2 linked regions of the Thalassospira sp. TSL5-1 genome follow. Each later gene encodes a partner of the first gene's protein in a complex. Links are inferred from orthologs where the notes say so. Each region holds a gene or a part of one and is shown on either strand. Other genes may lie near its edges. The genes, in order: uvrB and LF95_RS15230.

The links.
Region 2: the proteins of uvrB (region 1) and LF95_RS15230 are in contact, whole or in part, in a crystal structure (PDB 7EGT), measured with the Thermus thermophilus proteins. The link is inferred for Thalassospira sp. TSL5-1 from one-to-one orthologs. Residues at the interface, in WP_096411307.1 of Thermus thermophilus: Glu23, Leu25, Arg26, Asp27, Gly28, Glu29, Arg30, Phe31, Arg55, Glu326, Asp327, Phe328, Glu379, Ser382, Gln383, His398, Gly400, Arg401; in WP_096412145.1 of Thermus thermophilus: His654, Arg656, Phe657, Gln666, Asp668, Glu669, Lys680, Arg681, Leu682, Ser683, Lys685, Tyr686, Ala687.

The regions. Positions count from the first base shown.
Region 1 is NZ_KV880638.1:1,082,825-1,094,224, reverse strand. The notes cover bases 3,240-6,168. They hold uvrB (excinuclease ABC subunit UvrB), read right to left. Parts: upstream 5,814-6,168; coding sequence 3,666-5,813; downstream 3,240-3,665. Other genes in these bases: LF95_RS14525 (ABC transporter permease), read right to left, coding at 5,964-6,168; LF95_RS14535 (cupin domain-containing protein), read left to right, coding at 3,240-3,579. Also shown: LF95_RS14550 (putative hydro-lyase), read right to left, coding at 19-873; LF95_RS14545 (LysR family transcriptional regulator), read right to left, coding at 999-1,886; protein-methionine-sulfoxide reductase catalytic subunit MsrP, read left to right, coding at 2,137-3,105; more of LF95_RS14535, read left to right, coding at 3,220-3,239; more of LF95_RS14525, read right to left, coding at 6,169-6,794; LF95_RS14520 (extracellular solute-binding protein), read right to left, coding at 6,799-7,836; LF95_RS14515 (ABC transporter ATP-binding protein), read right to left, coding at 7,881-8,924; LF95_RS14510 (ABC transporter permease), read right to left, coding at 8,942-9,742; LF95_RS14505 (GAF domain-containing protein), read right to left, coding at 9,742-10,188; LF95_RS14500 (CocE/NonD family hydrolase), read right to left, coding at 10,185-11,400. UniProt on the Escherichia coli protein: The UvrABC repair system catalyzes the recognition and processing of DNA lesions. A damage recognition complex composed of 2 UvrA and 2 UvrB subunits scans DNA for abnormalities.
Region 2 is NZ_KV880638.1:1,230,511-1,241,977, forward strand. Bases 3,609-6,604 are described here. They hold LF95_RS15230 (ATP-dependent helicase), read left to right. Parts: upstream 3,609-3,919; coding sequence 3,920-6,289; downstream 6,290-6,604. Other genes in these bases: LF95_RS15225 (chloride channel protein), read left to right, coding at 3,609-3,787; LF95_RS15235 (50S ribosomal protein L11 methyltransferase), read left to right, coding at 6,376-6,604. Outside these bases: metH (methionine synthase), read left to right, coding at 1-376; LF95_RS15220 (multidrug effflux MFS transporter), read right to left, coding at 472-1,716; more of LF95_RS15225, read left to right, coding at 2,018-3,608; more of LF95_RS15235, read left to right, coding at 6,605-7,257; methylamine utilization protein MauJ, read left to right, coding at 7,276-8,055; LF95_RS15245 (SDR family oxidoreductase), read right to left, coding at 8,098-8,844; LF95_RS15250 (hypothetical protein), read right to left, coding at 9,330-9,527; LF95_RS15255 (aminopeptidase P family protein), read left to right, coding at 9,782-11,467. UniProt on the Escherichia coli protein: A helicase with DNA-dependent ATPase activity. Unwinds DNA duplexes with 3'-5' polarity. Translocates on single-stranded DNA with 3'-5' polarity. Initiates unwinding more efficiently from a nicked substrate than double-stranded DNA.

The sequences.
Region 1 (11,400 bases):
AAAAGTTTATTACTTGTTTCAGGCGGTTTGGGTGGCATGCAGGGTAAATTCTGCGGCTTCGGCCAGAACATCCGTCACCAGCATCAGGCCGGGCTCGTGGGTAATCGCAAGGTCCGGTTGCGCATTGCGAATGGCCATTTGCGGTGTCACACCACAGGCCCAGAAAACGGGAATATCCCCGTCATTCAAAACCGGTTCGTCGCCAAAATCGGGCTTCATGATATCGGCAATGCCAATGGCCGAGGGGTCGCCCAAATGCACCGGCGCACCATGCGCAAGACGGTAGCGGTCGGAATACAAAACGGCACGAATGGCATCGGATGGTTTGAAAGCACGCATCGAAACAACCAGCGGCCCATGAAAACGGCCCGCCGGGGATGTGGCAATGTTGGTCACATACATCGGCACATTACGACCCGCATCAAGATGGTGCAGCGCGATGCCCGCCGATGTAATCGCTGCTTCAAACGAAAAAGAACAGCCCAGTACAAATGTCACCAGATCATCCCGCCACACGGCGTTAAGATCGGTCACACTTTGATAATCGCGACTGCCACGAAAAACCCGGTACCCCGGCAGGTCCGTGCGAATATCCAGATCAGCCCCCAGGGCGGGAATATGGGGCGATCCCGGTTCCGAAACACCGATGAGCGGGCACGGTTTGGGGTTTTTCATACAAAAAGACAGAAAATCAGCCGCGTCTTTTTGCGGAATAATCGCAAGATTGCCCTGCAGATACCCGGCGGAATAGCCTGTCGTCGTTCCCCGATGATTCCCGGAACGGATCGCATGCCGCAAATCAAGCGGCTTGACTGTGGATATCGACCCCTTCACGTCTCTCGAGGAACAGGATGCGCTTTTTTCAGCATTCATTTTATCTGTCCTGTTCTCAGCCTCGCCAATAACTGTGAGAAACAGGAACGATCTTGTCAATAAATCATTTAAAGAAAAAAACGATCTATTTTACAGATCAGAACGATCATGTTGCTCCAACACAATCAGAAGTGATCAAACAGCCTTGCAGCCTCGATCACGGCCTCGCCAATTTCGCGGTTTCGTTCCGGGTAATATCCCACCACAAAATGAAGGTCGCTCAACGTGGCTTCGGGCTGGACGGATATGGCCTTAATGCGCTCATTCCAAACCGAATTTTTGACCATCAAAGTTGGCAAAACACCAATGCCAAAACCATCGCCAACCAGATGCTTTACAGTTGAAAGAGATGCCGACCCATGCAGGGCGGGTGGCGAAATATCCGGGGCGGAAAAAATGCCTTCAACCTCGCGAAAGGGTGGTGTGCCCTTGGGAAAAGTCACAATCGCATGGGCTGCCAGGTCGGCAATCGACAGGGGCGTATCAGGCAGATCCATCGACTCGCTACAGAACCAGCCAAGATGAACCGGCTTCAGGGCCGCTGCAACCGCACCTTGTGGCAACGATTCCCTAAGCAGCACGGCAACATCAAGTGCATCATCGGCCATAGCCGTGGCAAGCTGCGCGGATGTATCGACCGACAGCTCGAAGCGAACATCGGGATAATCATCTTTCAGCTTGTTTAGCATTCCGGTCAGGATGGTATGGACAATCGTTTCGGCAACCCCGATACGGACCGTGCCGCTCAATTTTTCCCGCTGGGTAAATTCCTGCCAGATCCTGTCGCGCGCCCGCGATAATCTTTGCGCTTCCTCCAGAAAACGCCGCCCCGCAGCGGTTAGTCGAACCTGGCGGTTGCTGCGGTCAAACAACATCATGCCCAGTTTCTTTTCCAGGGCGGAAACCCGCGACGAAATTGCCGATTGCGACAAATTGTATTTTTGCGCCGCCGCCCGAAAACCACCGGCCCGGACAATATCCTGCAAAATCTCTATATCTTTGAATTCAAACATTTTTCGCCTGCATATCCTGTTCGCATGCCCCACGTCACAATAGGGGCGACTGTTTTTCGATCATGTTAGCGCCAAACCAATCGCCTGGCACGATCAATCCGATGTTGTGCGCTGAACGTAGGATAAAACAGCTATAAAAAACCGCCTAAACGTGCCGCAAAGCAGGGCATCACTGCCATATCACCCATGTTTGATTTGCCCTAAGCGGGTTTTTGCCGCGAAATCGGCACATGCCATATTGGAGGGTCATATGCTAATCCGCGTTCGGAAGGGATGGGAAATCCCCGAGAGAGAGACCACACCCGAGGCGATTTACCGCAATCGCCGCAAATTCATTCAGGGTATCGCCGCAGGCACGATTGGTGCCGCCGCAAGCACCCTGCCGCTGGGTCGTGCCTTTGCCCAGGCGGCCATGCCAAATGCCGACCTGTACCCGGCCAAACGCAATGATGCCTACAAAGTGGATCGGCCGATTACCCCCAAGGAAAAGGCAACGCATTACAATAATTTCTATGAGTTCGGGTCACACAAATTCATTGCCGATGCCGCACAGGCGCTTAAAATTTCGCCCTGGAAAGTAAAAATCGACGGCATGGTAGAAAAGCCCATCGAAATCGATTTCGACGAACTTGTGCGCAAAATGCCGCTCGAAGAACGGGTTTATCGTTTCCGCTGTGTCGAGGCCTGGGCCATGACCGTGCCCTGGACCGGTTTCCCCATGAAGGCCCTGGTGGATTTTGCCAAGCCGACATCGGGGGCAAAATATGTCGAAATGCAAACCGCCGAACAGGAAGACACCATGCCGGGCCTCAAGCAGTTCTGGTATCCGTGGCCCTATATTGAAGGCCTGACAATGGCCGAGGCCACCAACGAACTGACAATGATTGCCACCGGCCTGTATGGTGAGCCTATCCCCAAACAAAACGGCGCGCCACTAAGGTTGGTCACACCGTGGAAATACGGTTTTAAAAACATCAAATCCATTGTGCGTTTTACCTTTACCGACAAACGCCCGGTCAGTTACTGGCAGCAGATTGCCGATAACGAATATGGTTTCTGGGCCAATGTGAACCCCAAGGTGCCCCATCCCCGCTGGAGCCAGGCCCAGGAACGCCTGCTGTCAAACGGTGAAGAAGTCCCCACCCAGTTGTTTAACGGCTATGCCGACTATGTCGCCGACATGTATAAAGGCATGGAAGGGGAAAAACTTTACATGTAATCGCCATTTGCGTTTAAAACGCATGGCTGCTTTGTCAGGGTCGGCTTTGTGCCGGCCCTTCGTTCCGGTTTATGTTGCGGGCAATCCCCACAACCGGAACGGAGGGTCCTCACGATGCCCGACGCATCACTGGCAAATCTTTTTGCCGCACTTCCAGATGCCAAAAACAGCGAAATCTTCGACGAAATCCTGCGCTCTCCGTGCTTGCGGATCGAACGCATTGTGTCACGCGGCCAATCCTCGCCCGAAACTGGCTGGTATGACCAACAACCGGCCGAATGGGTGATCCTGCTGACTGGCAGTGCCGAAATTGTGTTTGAAGGCGAAGATAACGGCCATGTCCTGAAACCCGGCGACCATCTTTACATCCCGCCCGGATGCCGCCACCGGGTTGCCTGGACAGAAAAAGATACCGACACCGTCTGGCTGGCCGTATTTTTTGACGGACGTGGCGTACATTACAACGCCGCCTGAGAACCCGCCTTTCCTACGCCTGCAAAAAAGGCTGCATTCATCAACGATGCAGCCTTTCGCGTTTGATGCCAAATCCTTCAGCCCCCTTATGGGCCTTTACGCCGCCGCCCCTTGTATTTCGGCTTGTTGGCCGATTTGGAGCCCGGCCCGGCGCTGCCATCTTTGGGCGTGATATCACGCGCCATCGGCCCGGCCTCGGCAAGGCCCAGTTCCTGATTTTCCAGGCGTTTGACTTCATCACGCAGGCGGGCGGCTTCCTCGAATTCAAGGTTGCCCGCAGCTTCGCGCATGCGCTTTTCAAGCTCCTCGATATGGGCACGCAAATTATGCCCAATCATCACATCGCCCGAAACACCGGTATCGACCGTAACATAATCATGCTCGGCCACACTTTCGATCACATCATGGATACGACTGCGGATTGAGGCCGGGGTAATGCCATGTTCCTCGTTATAGGCAACCTGCTTTTCACGGCGCCGGTTGGTTTCCCCAATCGCATATTCCAGGCTGTCGGTCATTTTATCGGCATATAAAATCACCCGGCCATCCAGGTTACGCGCGGCCCGGCCAATCGTCTGCACCAGCGATGTTTTGGAGCGCAAAAAGCCTTCCTTATCCGCATCCAAAATCGCCACCAGCGCACATTCGGGAATATCCAGCCCCTCCCGCAGAAGGTTAATCCCCACCAGCACGTCAAACACGCCAAGGCGCAAATCACGGATGATCTCGATGCGCTCCAATGTATCAATATCGGAATGCAAATAGCGCACCCGCACGCCATTTTCGTGCAGATATTCGGTCAAATCCTCGGCCATGCGCTTGGTCAGGGTTGTCACCAAAACACGCTGGCTTTTCTGCGCACATTCCTTCGCTTCGGCCAGCAAATCATCAACCTGGGTTTCGACCGGGCGAATGATACAAACCGGGTCGATCAGGCCAGTCGGACGAATAACCTGTTCGGCAAAAACGCCACCGGTCTGGTTAATTTCCCACGGGCCCGGTGTGGCCGATACAAACACGCTTTGCGGGCGCATCGCGTCCCATTCGTCAAATTTCAGCGGCCGGTTGTCGACACAGCTAGGCAGGCGAAAGCCATGTTCAGCCAGCGTGAATTTGCGATTATAGTCACCCTTGAACATGCCGCCGATCTGCGGCACGGCAACGTGGCTTTCATCGACAAATAACAGGGCATTTTCAGGCAGATATTCAAACAAAGTCGGCGGCGGTTCACCGGGATTACGGCCCGAAAGCCAGCGGGAATAGTTTTCAATGCCCTTGCAGTGACCCACCGTTTCCATCATTTCCAAATCAAAGGTGGTGCGCTGTTCAATCCGTTCGGCGGCCAGCAATTTGCCTTCCTGCTGAAATTGCGCCAGCCGGTCCTTTAATTCCTGTTTAATGCCGTGCATCGCCTGCACCAGGGTCGGACGTGGTGTCACATGGTGGGAATTGGCATAAACCGTGACCGAATCCATGCTGGCATATTTATGCCCGGTCAGCGGGTCAAATTCGGCCAGTTCCTCGATCTCGTCGCCAAACATCGATACCCGCCAGGCGCGGTCTTCGGAGTGGGCCGGGAAAATTTCCAAAACATCCCCGCGCACGCGAAAGGTGCCACGGGTAAAGGCAGCATCATTGCGGGTATATTGCAGCTCGACCAGACGTTTCATAATGTCGTTGCGGTCAACTTCATCGCCCACCGCAATGCGCTGTGTCATCTCAAGGTAGGTTTCCACCGCGCCAATACCGTAAATGCACGACACCGATGCCACGATGATACAGTCATTGCGCTCTAGAATGGCGCGCGTGGCAGCATGGCGCATCCGGTCGATCTGTTCATTGATCGAACTGTCTTTTTCAATATAGGTGTCGGTCCGCGCCACATAGGCTTCGGGCTGGTAATAGTCGTAATAGGAAACGAAATATTCCACCGCATTTTCCGGGAAGAAGCTTTTCATCTCGGAATAAAGCTGGGCGGCCAGGGTTTTATTCGGCGCCAGCACCAGGGCCGGGCGCTGGGTTTTGGCAATGATATTGGCAATGGTAAATGTCTTGCCCGACCCGGTCACACCCAGCAAAACCTGGTCACGCTCGCCCTGCTCGATGCCGTCATACAGCTCGGCAATCGCCTGCGGCTGGTCGCCCGACGGCTCATATTCCGTCACCAGCTTAAACTTCCGCGATCCTTCAACCGGCGGGCGGCGTTTGGTCAAAAATTCTGGCAGCGCATTCATCGGGCAGACCCCTGTTTTATCCTGCCCCTAGTTATAAGGTAGATAGGACCAATCGCAAGCCCTGCTCCTGACAGTTCCTGACAGGTTTTGTCACTATGCTGTCACCCCCTTGGGCAAAACGACACCAGACAGTAGTCAAAAACCAGGTTCTCAGCCCGCCTTATAACGCTTTGCGATAATGGAACTGCCCACCGTCGTCAAAATAACCGTCACCATCAGCAAGATAAACGCCAGCGCAGCACCAAAAGGCCAGTTTGACGCCTTGGCGAACTGTTCATACACAACAGGTGCCATCATCTGAAACTGCGGCCCTCCAAGCAACAACGGCGTTGCATAGGCATTCATGCAAAGAATGAACACCAGTGAGGCACCGGCCAGCACACCGGGCAGGGACAGCGGGACAAGCACCCGGAAAAAGGCGGTTGTCGGACGCGCGCCCAAATTGGCCGCCGCATCTTCAACCTGGCGCGGGATACTTTCAATAACCGACGCCAGCGTCAGGATCATATAAGGCAGAACGATGCCCACCGTTGCGAAAATCACGGCACCGGGCGTGTAAAGCAACGTCAGGGGCTCGGAAATAATGCCAAGTCCCAACAATGTCGCATTTATAAGCCCGGTGGTGCTTAACAGCGCAATATATCCTGCCGAACGCACCACACCGCCCACAAGCAGTGGAAACATTGTCAGGATTGTCCATTTGCTCTTCCAGCGGCCTTCCATCCGTGCCAGCCAATAGGCAGGGCCATAAGCCAGCAGCGTTGTTAACACCGTACAGGTCAGAGCAATGGTAATCGTCGTTACCAGGATTTTCTGATAGTACGGATCAACGACTGCCTTGGCATAATTCTCGAACGTGAATGCCTGTTGCATGATGTAAAGCGGATCATATTCGTTAAACGAATACCGCAACATCAACAGCATGGGGCCGCCCAACAGAAGAAGGACAAGAAGTCCCGCCGGAAGAACAAGTTTTGCCATTTTGTCAGCCTTTGAGCACGCGGTTCCAGGTATCCAGAAGCTTGGTCTGGTTTTCCAGAATAAAGTCAAAATCGGGTTGCCACAGGCGGTTTTGTTCGGCTTCGGAAAAGCCGATTTTTTCTTCTAGTTCCGGGCTGATATGGCCGTTCTTCACGGTCGGCAAATAGCCCATTTTCTCAGCGAAGGCCTTTTGTACTGCAGGATCAAGCAGCGCATTCATATAGGCCATTCCGCCCTCGGGGTTGCGGGCATTTTTCGGCACCGCAGCCTCGTAAACGGCAGGGAAAGCGCCTTCTTCGGGCACAACCCAGCCCAGATCAATTCCGGATTTGGACCAGCTATACCCACGGGCCGCCGAAATAATCGTGATCCAGATATCGCCCGATGCCAACGCCTGACCAACAGCCTCTGTAGAGGGCAAAAGCTTTGCATCCAGCTCTTTCCAGGCGGCAACACCCTTTTCACTGCCGTCAAAGTCAGACAGCGTGCCGCCATTATGGATCGCCGCATAGGCCATGTTGGACGTATAAAGAAAATCGCTCAGGCCGATCTTGCCTTTATATTTCGGGTTCCACAGCTCTGCGATGGATTGCGGCGGGGTTGTGATCAGGTCCTTGCGATAAACAATCGTATGTGCCGAATAAATCAATGGCACCGAATGCGCCTTTTTCAGAAACGGCAGAATATTGTCGTAATTGGGAACGTTGGACGCATCCAGTTTCTCGACAGCGCCCACCTTGGCGGCGGCGTACATATCAAAATCTGCCAGCAGGGCAGCATCCATGCTGCCGCGACGTTGCATCCGTTCGGAAATCAGTTTGGTACGACGGGGAACCGGACCGGATATTTCCTGAAGAACGTTATAGCCCGCGGACTTCATAACCGTTTCGTCAACATTCGCCTTGAGCAAATCGCCAAAGGTCCCCCCCCATGTCCCGACAACAACATCGTTTGTTTGTGCCATCAATTTTCCGGGCACCATTGAAACAGCCGACAATGCCGCAGCCGTAGCTAGAAAAGAACGACGGGTTAAGTTAGCCATGAGTCTCTCCTGATATATGTTTGATATTTTGATATTTTTTATTGTTAGTGGGTAAGAAGCCGCACCGACGCGACATCCCAGTCAAGCCGAACCGGATCCCCGACACGCAAGCCCGCGCGCTGGTCATCCGGCCCCGGTGTTGCCATAACAACCGAGATCGAAGTGTCACCAACCATCACCGTGTATTCCGTTTGCGCCCCAAGATAGAGACGTTCGCGCAGGGTGCCTTCGACCCCCTCGCCGTCACGCGACAAGCTGATTTTTTCGGGCCGCAAGGTGTAATATTGCGCATCAGCCTGTATCCCGGGCATTGTCGGCATAACGGTGCCGTCTGCAGTCCGGAATTGCCCGTCCTCGACACGGCCCTTAACGACATTTGACCGCCCGACAAAATCGGCGACAAAGGCATCGGCTGGCTGCTCGTATAAATCCTGTGCCGTGCCCGATTGGCGTACACGACCGGCTTCCATCAATACAAGCTTGTCAGACATGGTCAGGGCTTCTTCCTGATCATGCGTCACCATCAGTGTGGTCAGTTCCAAAGACTGCTGAAGCCCGCGAATTTCGCTGCGGACTTCCCCGCGCAATTTGGCATCAAGATTGGAAAGTGGCTCATCAAGCAAAAAGACATCCGGGTTCAGAACAAGCCCGCGTGCCAACGCAACCCGCTGCTGCTGCCCGCCTGAAAGCTGGCGCGGGTAACGGTCTGCAAAGTGATCAAGCCTGACACGTTTGAGTGCCTCGATACTTTTTTCCTCGCGCTCGGCCTTGCCAACTTTGCGCATTTCCAGGCCAAAACCAACATTCTGGGCAACCGTCATGTGGGGAAACAGCGCATAGGACTGAAACACCAGTGCCGTATTGCGTGCATAAGGCGGCAGATTTGTAACATCCCGGCCATTGATCAGGATCGACCCGGCACTGGGCTCGACAAACCCGGCGACCATCCGCAATGTGGTTGTCTTGCCGCATCCCGAAGGCCCAAGAAGCGATACAAGCTCTCCTTTGAGGATGTGCATGCTCATATCGGTTACGGCAACCGCTTCGCCAAATTTCTTGCAGACATTCACAAGTTCCAAAGATTTCATAGATCCGATCTCCAATGTCAGACGATGCGGGAGAGTTTTACGTAACGGTCGGTGATCAACATCATCGCCGCGATGACAACAACCTGAATGGTCGCAACCGCAGCCAGCGTCGGGTCGATCTGGAACTCAAGATAGTTCAGCATCGCGATTGGCAGAGTGCTCATTCCCGGACCAACAAGAAGCAAAGTCAGTTCAAGGTTTTCAAAACTCTGGATAAAGGAAAACATCGAGGCGGCGACAATCGCCGGGCGCATCATCGGCAGCGTCACCCGCACAAAAACAGTCCAGGGGCGGGCGCCAAGGTTGGCGGCGGCCTCTTCTATGCTTTTGTCCAGTCCCTGTAATCCAGCGGTAGCAACCCGCACGGTCCAGGGGATCGTCAGCAAGATATGCGCGGCGACCAGGCCTGGCAAAGTACCGACAATATCCATATCCAACTGGTTCTGCGCGAGCAGAAAAGTAAGATAAAGTGCCGTGCCCGCCACAATACCCGGCACAATAATAGGTCCCAAAAGAAAGGTCGTGATTGCCTGCTTGCCGCGGATTGCACTGCGCGTAAGTGCCAATGCTGCTGCCATCCCCAATGGCACACCAATAATGGTCGCCAGTGCCGCCACCTTGAAACTGACGAAAAATCCGCTCAGAAATTCTTCGCGATCAATTGCGTTCGCATACCATTCCAGCGAAAAGCCCGAAGGCGGAAACGTAATGATGGTGTCTTTGAAAAAGGATGTCAAAACCAGCAAAAACACCGGCAGCAACATGACAAGATAGGCGAGAATAATCACGCCCCGGTAGGTCAGGCGTGTCAACCGCATCAGAGTATCTCCCTTGAAGTCTGATCCAAAAAGCATGACGCATTTTGATCTGCGATCGTTTGCAGGCGGGCAAGGGTTTCTGTCGAAAACCGCCCTGCCCGCGCCATCAAATTAAGCTGTCCCAGCACTTCGCCAGACGGTGCGCGAACCGGAATATTGACGATCGCGTCACACCCCCCATCGACAATTCTTTGCCAGTCCGGAAAACCGGCCTGCAATGCCTCCAGCCCGTTAGTTAATACCGGGGCCTTGGCATCGCGAACGCGCGCCATTGTCGGTGCATCCTCAAATCGCTTGAAACCGGCATCCGGAAAACGATCCGGATGGGTCGAGTAAATCCGTTCGCCTCCGTCGGGGTAATACCGCAGGGCCGTTGCCGCGATGATGTCTGTCACATCGCGCATTTGACCCAGCATCGTATCCATCCCCTTTGCCGTCGCCCTCATGTTGCAGATGTCTCCTGTTCCAGCGGCAACACAAGCCGGGTGTCCGACAATTCAAGCGTGATATTTGCCATTTTGCCGTGGGGCACTTTTTTAAAGTGATCCTTATCCGCCCCGGTAATTGAAAGGCGCAATTTACTGCCTTTCGCCAAGGTCCAGGCCGTCGGCAATAGCGGAATGCGAATGCGCTGTGCCTCGTTCAATGGCAAGGGGCGCGCACTGTCCCGGTGATAGCTGCGAAACGGCCAATTAATGCGAATATTATCCGGTGCGTCCTCTTCATCACGGAAAATCGCCCGCAAAATACCTTCGGTGATGTAACGCTCCGTTCCGTCGGCTTCCACTTCGGTCAAATAAATGAAAAGCCCCGCATCCGGTGCATCAAAACGGGCTGTCATCTCAAGCACCGCATGGCCGGCAAGGGCAATATCTTCCGTCATTGGCGCACTATCGAACGACAACATAAGGCCCGTGCGCCCCTGCCAGTCAAAATAATAGTTCCGTGAATCCAGCCCCGATATGCGTTCGTAACGGGTTTCAAAACCGGTTCCGGTTTCTGGCACACATTGATAGGCTGCCGTCCCGGTTGCGCTGTGCGTGCCAAGTCCGCCCGCCTGATCAGGATGCAAAACAAGCTGTGCCGGTTTTGGTGGCCAGGTTTCGGCCTCGCCCCATGCCTCTTCGTGCAGTTTGAAATAGGCAACAGGTGGCTCGGTCCGCAAACCGGTATCCATGCCCATCAGATATGTATCAAAAAACCGCAAAACGGCCCCCAACATCGAAAATGTCGGGGTTTCCGACGCGCGCCACGGCGAAACATCAATACGGGCACCATGATCCCACGGACCAAGCAAAAGGTGATGCGGGTTTTTATTCAGCGTCAAAAACCGCGAAATCGCCCCATTGGCATAACCCGCCCCATCCATCCAGCCAGACATCGACAAAATCGCGACATCCTCATTTACGCCATCACAATAGGAATAAGGGCTGATGGAGGCACTGGAATAATCGGGGTCATAAGGCAGGCCCTGCTCGCGATAGGACAAATCCGCCATGAAATCGGTCTGGCGGAAATTGGCCTGGTGCTCTGCCACCGCCTCGGCCACCAACGCCCCTGATGGGTCCTCGTCAACCGGTTGCGGCCCCAGATAATCCGGGCTGGCATAATATTTATAGTTCTTGAGATAGGCCCGCTGATCAAGATCGAGCCCCTTC
Region 2 (11,467 bases), 150 kb from region 1 along the record:
GCACGAAAAGGTCCGTCGTGAATTGTGGGGCTATGCCAGCGATGAAAACCTGTCCAACGATGATCTGATTGCCGAAAAATATCAGGGTATCCGCCCGGCACCAGGATATCCGGCCTGCCCGGACCATACCGAAAAGGGCACATTGTGGCGCCTGCTCGATGCTGAAAACAATACCGGCGTTTCGTTGACCGAAAGCTTTGCCATGACGCCAACGTCGTCGGTAAGCGGCCTTTATTTTGCCAACCCGGATGCCAAATATTTCGGCCTTGGCAAAATCGAACGCGACCAGGTCGAGGACTACGCCAAACGCAAGGGAATGGATCTGTCGGTAGCCGAACGCTGGCTGGCCCCGAACCTGAATTATGATCCGCGTTAAACAGGCACAACGCAAAAACGCCAAAGCCGGAGACCTTATCGTCAGGTCTCCGGCTTTTTTGTGCCCGCTTGATCGGAACGGATTATTTTATGTGATCAATGGGTCGGTCGGAATAATTTGCCCTTTTCCGTGATCAGCACAATGATCAGGCACAGTACCCCGAATGTTAGGTAGCCTGTGACAATGGGTATTACCGTGCCGTTGAAGTTTTGACCGACAATGGCACCGCACATCACCCCGATCAGGGTGGTGTAAAAGCCGATCAGCGATGATGCTGTACCTGCAATCGCGCCCAGTGGTTCCATTGCCAGTGAATTGAAATTTGGCATCGTCAGCATGAAGGCGAAATGCGCAATCGTCAGGCCTACGCCAAACATCCAAAGCGGCGGTACGCCATCAAAGGCCAGGGCAACCGCCAGATTGACCGCACCCATTGCGATAAAAACGCACAGGCCGAAATGCGATAGTTTGTGCATGCCGATTCTGCGCACCAGCCGGGCATTGACGAAGGATGCCACACTCATGGCTGCGGCAATCAGACCAAATACGACCGGAAACCAGTCGCCCAGTTTGTAAATCGAGGAATCAAAAATTTGCTCGGCGGACCCGATATAGGACATGAGGCAGCCAAAACACAGGCCCATTGCCGTGCCATAGCCCAGTGTCTGGCGGGTGGTTGCCGTAACACGGAAATCCCGCATAATCCGGCGGATCGAAAGTTTGTGGCGGTATTCCGGGTGCAGGGTTTCGGGCATGCGCAATTTGTACCAGGCCACCAAAACAACAACCAGCAGCAGCATAAAACCGAAAATCAGATGCCAACTGCCAAATGACAGGATCAGGCCGCCACTGGCTGGGGCAAAGACCGGCACAATAATGAAAACCATCATCACCAGCGACATCACGCGTGCCATATCGCGCCCTTCAAAACAGTCGCGAATGATGGTTAGCGTTAAAATACGCGGGGCTGCCGCACCCAGCCCCTGAACGAAGCGGGCGATCAACAGATGGTCAAAGCTGTCGGCAAAAAACGACATCACCGTGCCAATGGTGTAGATGAACAGCCCCAGCATCAGGATTATTTTGCGGCCATACACATCGGCCAGCGGGCCATAGACAATTTGCATCATCGCAAATCCGATCATGAAAACGAAAACCAGAAGCTGGATTTCATTGGGATCGGACAGGGCATAATCCTGCGAGATGGGGCCAAAAGCGGGAAGCAGATTGTCAATGGAAAGTGCGACCATGCCCATTGTCAAAGCCATCAATGTGACGAATTCGGCAAAAGGCGGGATGGGGCGGGACAAGGGTGTGCCCGTCGATTGACTGCTGGTCATTAAATGAAAGTCCTGAAACAAAAGTTATCGTGCATCTAATATGCAATTGATTTGATTGTAAGAATGGGACATTGAACAGCTAAAGATCAATGACGTTTTTTAGGGTTTCGTCCCTGTTTCGCACAGATAGGCTCTCTTGTGGTGGAAAACGTATTCATTTGGCCCTGCGCGACAAACTCTCCTGACAGATAAATTGACGGTAGTGGATGGGCAATGCGATATACTCGTAACGGGTGCAAGGCATCCAGACAGCCGCATTTTGGGGGGCAGGGGTATTTTGGCCGGAAATTCGCTGCGAAACTTGCGCATTTTTACAAGCTTCCGTCGCCTGATGAAGGGCGAGCAGCTTGTTTTGTCCATTTTGGCGCTGGTGGTGGGCACCCTGGTGGGGGCAATGGCGATTGTCTTTCGCGAGGGGCTTTTGCTGATCCAGAAGCTGGGCTATGGCTCCTCTGACGAGGCGGTGCATTATTTCCTGCAAACCCTGCCGGCCTGGCATTTGATCCTGGTTCCGACATTGGGCGGGCTTTTGATTGGCCTGTTTGTGTATCGTTTTATGCCCGATCGCCGTTCCCTTGGCGTGGCAGATGTGATTGATGCTGCGGCTTTTCATGATGGGCGCATGTCGGCACGCAGCGGGTTTAAGGCAGCCCTTGTCAATGTTGCCTCGTTGGGGTGCGGGGCGTCGCTGGGCCGTGAAGGGCCGGTTGTCCATATGGGGGCCACCATCGGTTCGTGGCTGACGCGTGTTTTGCATTTGCGCCGAAGTGCGGCACGCACCCTTTTGGGCTGTGGCGTGGCCTCGGCGGTGGCGGCATCCTTTAATGCGCCGTTGGCTGGTGCCCTTTTTGCCCACGAGGTTGCCCTGGGTCATTATGCCTTAACCGCCTTTGCGCCCATTGTGCTGGCCTCGGTTAGCGGGACCATTTTAACCCGGCTGTATTTTGGCCATGACGTTGCCTTTCTGATCCCCGCCCATGAAATTGCGTCTTTTCTGGAATTTCCCGCCTTTGCCCTGTTGGGGGTGTGCGCTGGTGTGCTCAGTGTTCTGGTGGTGCGCTCCGTCGGTTTTACCCAGCAGTTTGTCCGTGCGGCACGCATTCCGGTTTGGGGGCGACCGGCGTTGGCAGGGCTTGCCGTGGGTGTCATGTCGGTCGGGTACCCGGAAGTGGTTGGTGTGGGCTATGGCGCGATGAATGATGCCCTCTACGAGGTTTATTCCTGGTCGCTGCTAAGCCAGCTTTTGGCGGTTAAGGCGGTATTGGTTGTGATCTGCCTTGCCTTTGGCTTTGGTGGTGGGGTGTTTAGTCCGGCCCTGTTTTTGGGCGCGATGCTGGGCGGAGCCTTTGGCCTCACGGCAACGGCTATCCTGCCGGATTTATCCTCCGGTCACGGGGCCTATACGCTGGTGGGCATGGGCGCGGTGGCGGCGGCCATGCTGGGCGCGCCCATTTCCACCACCCTGATCATTTTTGAACTGACCGGTGATTATGAACTGACGATTGCGGTGATGGTGGCATCGGTGATTGCCTCCATGATTGCCGATCATGCCCAGGGCGGGTCGTTTTTTGGTTGGCAGTTGCGCCAGCGCGGGCTTAGCCATCGCTGGGGCCGGGAGGTTAATTTGCTGCGCAGCCTGAAGGTGGGGGATGTGATGTCGCGGCAATTTGCCACCGTTATGCCCGACGAGCCGATCAGCCGCCTGCGGGAAAAGCTGGTGAATGCACCTTACAGCGAGTTGTTTGTGCTAGATGATGCGGGCAAACTTGTGGGTACCATTACCCTGGCCGATTTGCGCCATGCGGCCTTTGATCCCAATATTGGCGATGATGTTACCGCCATCAAGCTCGCCCGGGCCAAACCGCCCGCCCTTTGCCGTGAAGACAGTATTGAGTATGCCATTCGCCTGATGGAACAAACCGGCGAGGAACATTTGCCGGTGGTCGCCAATACGGAAGACCGATTGATGATTGGCTTTGTCCATGAAAAGGACGCCATGATGGCCTATAATCGCGCGCTTCTGGAACTGCACGGTGAAGAACGCGGCGATGCCCCGCCAAAATTGTTTTAGCTCTGCCTGTGCGGAAAATGACGGGCTAATCGGGCATTTGGGCTATGAAACAGGTGTCGGAAGTTCCTGTTTTGTTGCACATTGGCAAAAGCCATACTGGCCCTGTCTGTTTCGCGTGTTATATATGCTGCCATGACTGATGATCCCTTTGAAATCGACGAATACAGCTCTGCCCCGGATATGCGCCTGGAAAAGGCACCAACACCGGGATATCTGACCACGCTGAATGCGGAACAGCGCGATGCCGTTGCCACGCTGGACGGGCCTTTATTGGTGCTGGCCGGGGCGGGAACGGGCAAAACGCGCGTTTTGACCACACGCCTGGCCCACCTTTTGGAAACCAAAGGTGGGGCGCCGGAATATCTGCACCCGCAGCAGATTTTAACCGTGACCTTTACCAACCGTGCCGCGCGCGAAATGCAGGAACGTGTGGCCGCCACCCTGGGTCGCCCGGTTGAGGGCTGGTGGCTGGGGACCTTCCATTCGCTGGCCGCCCGTTTGTTGCGCCGCCATGCCGAACTGGTGGGGTTAAAATCGAATTTCACGATTCTCGATACCGATGATCAGATCCGCCTTCTCAAGCAGATCATGGAAGCCGAGCAGATCGATGTGAAGAAATGGCCGGCAAAGCAATTGATGGGGATCATTCAACGCTGGAAAGACAAGGGCTTAACGCCGGATCGTGCGACCGAGGGCATGGAATTTGCCAATGGCTTTGCCCAGCAGCTTTATCGCATTTATCAGGAACGTTTGACGGTTCTGAATGCCGCCGATTTTGGTGATTTATTGCTGCATTGCCTGACGATTTTCCAAAAACATCCCGAAGTGCTGCGCCAGTATCAACAGACATTCCGCTATATTCTGGTCGATGAATATCAGGATACCAACGTCGCCCAATATTTGTGGCTGCGTGCAATGGCGATGGTTCATCGCAATATTTGCTGCGTTGGCGATGATGACCAGGCGATCTATAGCTGGCGCGGGGCAGAGGTTGGCAACATCCTGCGTTTTGAAAGTGATTTTCCCGGGGCCCATGTGGTGCGGCTGGAGCAGAACTATCGCTCTACCCCGCATATTCTGGCTGCGGCATCACAATTGATTGCCCATAATTCCGGCCGTTTGGGCAAGGAACTCTGGACGGAGATTGATGCGGGCGACAAGGTGCAGGTCAAAGGCGTCTGGGATGGGGAATCCGAAGCGCGCCTTGTGGGCGAGGATATTGAAGCCCTGCAAGGCAAGGGTGTTGGTGCCTCGCAAATGGCCATTCTGGTGCGCGCCGGTTTCCAGACCCGTGAATTTGAAGAACGATTGATCACGCTGGGCGTGCCCTATCGCGTGGTGGGTGGGGCGCGATTTTATGAACGCCAGGAAATTCGCGATGCGCTGGCCTATATCCGCCTGATCGCCCAACCCGATGATAGCCTGGCCTTTGAACGTATTGTCAATGTGCCCAAGCGCGGTGTGGGTAAGGTTGCCTTGCAAACCCTGCATCAATATTCGCGGGATCAATCGGTTTCATTGCCGCGTGCGACCCGTGAGTTGATTGATACAGAGGAACTAAAACCGAAATTGCGCAAGGATTTGTCGGTTTTTCTGAGCGATTTTGACCGCTGGCGCGCGCTTTTGGCGGAAAAAAGCCATGTCGAGGTTCTGGAAATCGTCCTTGATGAAAGCGGCTATACCGATATGTGGCGGGCATCAAAGGAAATCGATGCACCGGGCCGTCTGGAAAACCTCAAGGAACTTGTTTCCGCGATTGGCGAATTTGAAAACCTGACGACGTTCCTTGAGCATGTGCAATTGGTGATGGAAAATGACCAGTCCGACGAGCGGGAAAAGGTCACGATCATGACCCTGCACGCCGCCAAGGGGCTGGAATTTGACTATGTCTTTTTGCCGGGCTGGGAAGAAGGTGTATTTCCCCATCAGCGCGCCATGGATGAAAGCGGTGTGAAGGGCCTGGAGGAAGAACGTCGCCTGGCCTATGTCGGCATTACAAGGGCGCGGAAACGGGCCACGGTTTCCTATGCTGCCAATCGCCGCATTTATAACCAGTGGCAAAGTGCGCTACCGTCGCGCTTTGTTGATGAATTGCCATCCGATCATATTGAACGCATCAGCGATACCGGCCTTTCGCAGGGCAAAGGTAATGTATCGCCCGGCGCCTGGGGTGCGGATGACTGGATGAAGCCGCCAAGCTGGGCCAATGAGGGCGATCATAATGGCGGCTATAAATCGCAGAAAAGCACATTTTCGGACCGTAAATTTGCCAGTTCCGGCTGGCAGGACCGGGTGCGTAAAAATGTGATTGATGTTGCGCCCGATGGCGAGGCGGTTTTCACCTCACGCGCCGGATCATCCAAATACAAGGTTGGCGATAAGGTGCGGCATCGCAAATTTGGCCCCGGTATTGTGCGCTCGGTCGATGGCAACAAGCTGGAAATCCATTTTGACGATGTTGGCACCAAAAAGGTTGTCGACAGTTTTATTCTGCCGGGTTAAGCCGGGGGAAATTTTAATCGGCGCGCAGCGGCGCGACTTTACAAACCGGTTGCAAACCAGGGCAGCCGTGATCAACGAGATGCAAAATGACCGAAACTGTGCGTTGCTATAATTTCTCCTTTACCGTTAAAGGGGCCCATGTCGAAGCCTTTGCCGAGGCACTGTCAGACTATTGCGATGCGCTGTCGCATTCCGAACTGACCAGCGAGCCCGATACCGACTGGCGGGTGGAGGGATTTTCCGGTACTGAAATTAACAAACCGGGTGTTGAAACTGCGGTGTCGCTGATGGCAACAGCACTGGGGGCGGAAACCCCGGTGGTAGAATTTGGCAGTTACGAGCCCAAGGATTGGGTTTCCGATAACTTGCGGAGCTTCAAGCCGATTTCGGTGGGCCGGTTTTATGTGCACGGGTCGCATTGGGACGGCGATGTGCCACTGGCAAAAATCGCCCTTCAGGTTGATGCGGGTCTGGCCTTTGGTTCGGGCGAACATCAAACCACCAAGGGCTGCTTGGCCGCGATTGACTGGCTGGCAAAATATGGCCCGCGCCGCAATGCGCTGGATATGGGCTGTGGTTCGGGCATTTTGGGCATGGCCTGCGCCAAAACCTGGAATTGCCCGGTTATGATGGCCGACATTGATGCGCCCTCGGTTCGGGTGGCGCGTGAAAATGCCAAAATTAACAAGGTGGCCGGGCTGGTCACGGCCCTGCATTCCAACGGTTTCGCCGATGTCCGCATTCGTGATGCTGGCTATTACGACATTGTGTGCGCCAATATCCTGGCCCGTCCGCTGCGCAAAATGGCGTATGAGCTGGCAAACACCCTGTCGGATGATGGCGTTGTGGTGCTTTCGGGCCTGTTGGCCCATCAGGAACAGTTTGTCCTGTCCGCCTATCGCGAAGTCGGCCTGACCCTGCTTAACCGTTTCAAGGTTGAAAACTGGACCACGCTGGTGGTGGGTTGATTCATTTAGGAATAATCGGTGTCAGATGTTCTTAGTATTGGCGTTGTCGGGGAATGTTACTGGCCAAAAGAGCCGAGAATTTTTACGTACGGTGATGTAGAGATACTTGCCTATCCAGAGCAAAGAAAATTCCATGCGTCGCTGCATTTGGATATTGGAAAGTATGGCTTGAGCTTTGAGCAGGGATTGAGCTTTTTGAGCGAACTCGCTAGCGTTGTCTGTTGGGTTGATAATGCGCAAACGCGTCTATTATTTGATAATGCTATAACGACAGGCTTTCCTATTAAGATGGGAAAATTTGGTGAGTTTTCCGCCACGTTGGATTCATTAGAAAGGTGGAAAAAGTCTTGGATTACAGTACCTGATGCTAAATCTAAAATGGCTTTAGCTCTTTATCGCGAAGGAATGGTAGCCAGTCGTTCGCATTGTTCTCAATATAGTCTGTTAAGCTATTACAAAGTGTTGGAGTGGCTCTTTCCTGTTAGCTCAGTCAGAACTTTGCAAATGAAAAAGTTGGTGGCTGAAATGTTGAATAGAGATGATCACGATGGTGAAGAATTTCTTTGGAATATCTCCAAATTAGGTTGGGATAAGTTGAGTGCCGAAGAAATTGCTCAAAAGATGTATCGAGAGTGTCGAGGGTTTGTCACGCATGCAAAACATGCAGCAACAATTTTCAATCCAGATTGTGGAACTCAATTGACCTCTATCTTTAGGATGATTAGCCCGATGCAGGTGGTGGCGAGAGCAGCAATAATTCAAGAATGTCCAAAATTGGAATGGCTCTGGTTTGAATGATTGCTGCTGTTATTTAGATCACTGTTATTTGATTGTCTTAAGTTAGCGCCCGCCCGAAACATCAATCAGGGTGCCGGTAACGAAGGAGGACGAATCCTCCATCAGCCACACAATGCTTTCGGCCACTTCCTCGGCGGTGCCGGTGCGGCCCAGCGGGCAGTTCGGCCCCAGTTCTGCTGCCCGGTTGGGGCGGCCGCCGCTGGCGTGAATGTCGGTTTCGATGATGCCGGGGCGCACACCATTGACGCGAATGCCCTCTGGCCCCAATTCCTTGGCCAGGCCAATCGTCAAGCTGTCAATCGCGCCCTTGGACCCGGCATAATCGACATATTCATTCGCCCCGCCCAGCTTGGCCGCCATTGACGAAACATTGACAATAACCCCGCCCTTGCCATCGCGGGTTCGCGCCATATGGCGGGCGGCTTCGCGTGCGACGATATAGGCACCCAGGATGTTGGTATCAAAAATACGTTCCATCCGTTCAACATCCATATCCATCAATTTCAGTGCCGGGGCGACGATCCCGGCATTATTGACTACGGCGTCAATGCTGCCAAAGGCATCCAGCGCAACGGTGAACAGGGAAATGATGTCTTCTTCGCGGGCAACGTCGCAGCGTTTGATAATACATTCACCGCCGGCCTCGCGGCAGTCATTGCGGGTTTGCTCGGCAGCGGCCTTGTTACCGACATAGCTGATGGCAACATTCCAGCCGCGTTCGGCACATAAAAGGGCCGTGGCCCGGCCAATGCCGCGTGATCCACCCGTAATCAAAACTGTTTTAGGCATGTCTCTTCCCCGTTTGTTTAAAGCGCTTTGCCTTTAATCAGCATCATTCTGCCGGAAATAATCTTCTGTCCGGCGAGGAAAGGTCCGCCGGACATAGCGGGGCTACGTTCAAGGGGCTTGACGCTGCGGGGCGGAAGATTATCCCGGCCCGAAGGGGTTGTTTTTGGCGAGGTTCCGCGGCGTTACACCGTTTGACCGATGCGCCGTATCGCTCTGCACGCTGTGCCTTGCCAAACGGTACGCCAAACACAAACATAATGATGCTGATTAAAGGCAAAGCGCTTTCGGGGCAAACTATTGCAGATTCAAATGCTTGGAACAAGCCATAGAAAGAATAAGGAATGGGGCTGAAAAACGAAACGGCCCCGCCGGGGAAGGGGCGGAGCCGTTTCTGAGGGAAACAAAAAAAGACCACAAGGAAAGTGAACCTCTATCCTGCGTGCCGTTTGCAAGGGGACAATATGCGAACGGGCGGGAAGGTCCAGTCAGTCCCGGTCTGCGGTCAAGTTGCTGGCGGGGAGGCCAGCATACCCGGATTGCATCACATCGCCCGACTGGGCACTGCCTGTATCAAAACCGAGCGCGACACGTTCCTGAGGGGAAAGGCGCTCTAGGCCATCATAGGCTGTCTGGCGACGGCGTGACTGGGCAACACTTTGCGCAGTAAATGGAAAACGGACCACCGTTTATTGTCTCCTGCAAATTGATGGCCCGGCGGGTCATCTTTTTGTCATGCAGATGTCATAGTAAAAAAACGTTAACTTTTGTATTGCGAACTGCGCAGGTCTTTCATACCTGAACCGCATGTGGGCGTATATATCGGGCCAAATGGCTGAAAATGCAGGCTTGTATATCATCGGCAAAAACCCGTAATCTCGCCGCACTTTATGACCCTGTCACCCTGTTCCCCTGTCGGACCATCAAAAAAGGATTTCCCATGACCTATTCGGGCGATGCGCATTTGGCTGCTTTGTTAAAAAAGGATGGTATCGAAAAAGATCTAACCGCAATTGTTGATCTGATAGACGGGGTACTGGCGGCAGCCAATGGCGATAGCCGGGCGGACTGGTTTGATCTGATAGGGACCAATCTGTCGCCCGATACCAAAGAAGCCCTTTTGAACCTGCGTGATGAGCGCAAGGGCAGCTTTTGCAATGCCGCCGATGGCTTTGACGCCGCTGAACGCATTGCGCAATTGCGGACCTATTTGGCCGCCAAGGGCATTGACGGCTTTATCGTGCCGCGCGCGGATGAACATCAGGGCGAATATGTGCCTGCCCGTGCGGAACGTTTGGCCTGGTTAACCGGCTTTACCGGCTCGGCCGGGGCGGCGGTTGTGTTGCAGGACCATGCCGCCATTTTTGTCGATGGCCGTTATACCATTCAGGTGCGCCAGCAGGTGAATGGCACGCTTTATCAATATCGCCATCTGGTCAATGAACCGGCGGTCGGCTGGATTTATGACCATCTGGAAGCCGGGCAGAAGCTGGCTTATGATCCGTGGTTGCATACCGTTGCCCATGCTGATCAGTTGCGCGAAGCCTGCGAAAGTGCCGGGGCTGAACTCGTCGCGATTGACCCCAACCCGATTGATGCCCTGTGGCATCAGCAACCCGCCCAGCCGCTGGCACCCGCCCGCCCGCATTTGCTGGAATATGCCGGGCAGTCCAGTGCCGAAAAGCGGGCGGCCATTGCCAAGGCCCTTGAAACCCTGGAATGTGAAGCGGCGGTTATTTCCGCCCCTGACAGCATTGCCTGGCTGTTAAATATTCGCGGTGGCGATGTGCCGCAAACGCCGCTGATGCTGGGTTATGCGATTATTGATAAAAACGGTGCAGTGGACCTGTTTGCCGATGAACGCAAATTTGCCCCCGAAACCCGCGACTGGATTGCGGGTGATGCAACATTGCGCCAGCCCGGCGAACTGGCCGACGCCCTGCGTGGTTTGGGTAATGGGTCGGTCCGGCTGGATGAAGCAACCGCGTCGGACTGGTTGCGCATGCAATTAAGCAAGGCCGGTGCCACGGTGCGCCTGGGTCGGGACCCGATTGCCATTCCCAAGGCGATTAAAAATGCGGTGGAACTGGAAGGCTCGCGCAAGGCGCATAAGCGCGATGGCGAAAAAATCATTCGTTATTTTGCCTGGCTGGAAAAGGCGGCCGCAGACGGGACGCTTGATGAAATGCGGGCCGCAGACAAATTGCTGTCCCTGCGCGAGGAAGACCCGCTGTTTCGCGACAGCAGCTTTACCACCATTCCCGGCAGCGGACCGAACGGGGCGATTTGCCATTATCGTTGCATCCCGGAAACCAATCGCAAATTGCAGCCTGGCGAGATTTTCCTGATTGATTCCGGCGGGCAATATATTGATGGCACCACCGATATTACCCGCACCACGATTATCGGCACGCCCAGCGATGAAATGCGTGACCGTTTTACCCGTGTGCTGAAAGGGCACATCGCCCTTGCCACGGCCAAATTCCCGGCCGGTACCACCGGCCCGCAGCTTGATACCCTGGCACGCAAACCGTTATGGGATGTGGGCCTGGATTTTGACCACGGCACCGGCCACGGTGTTGGCAGCTATTTGGGGGTCCATGAAGGGCCGCAACGCATTTCCAAG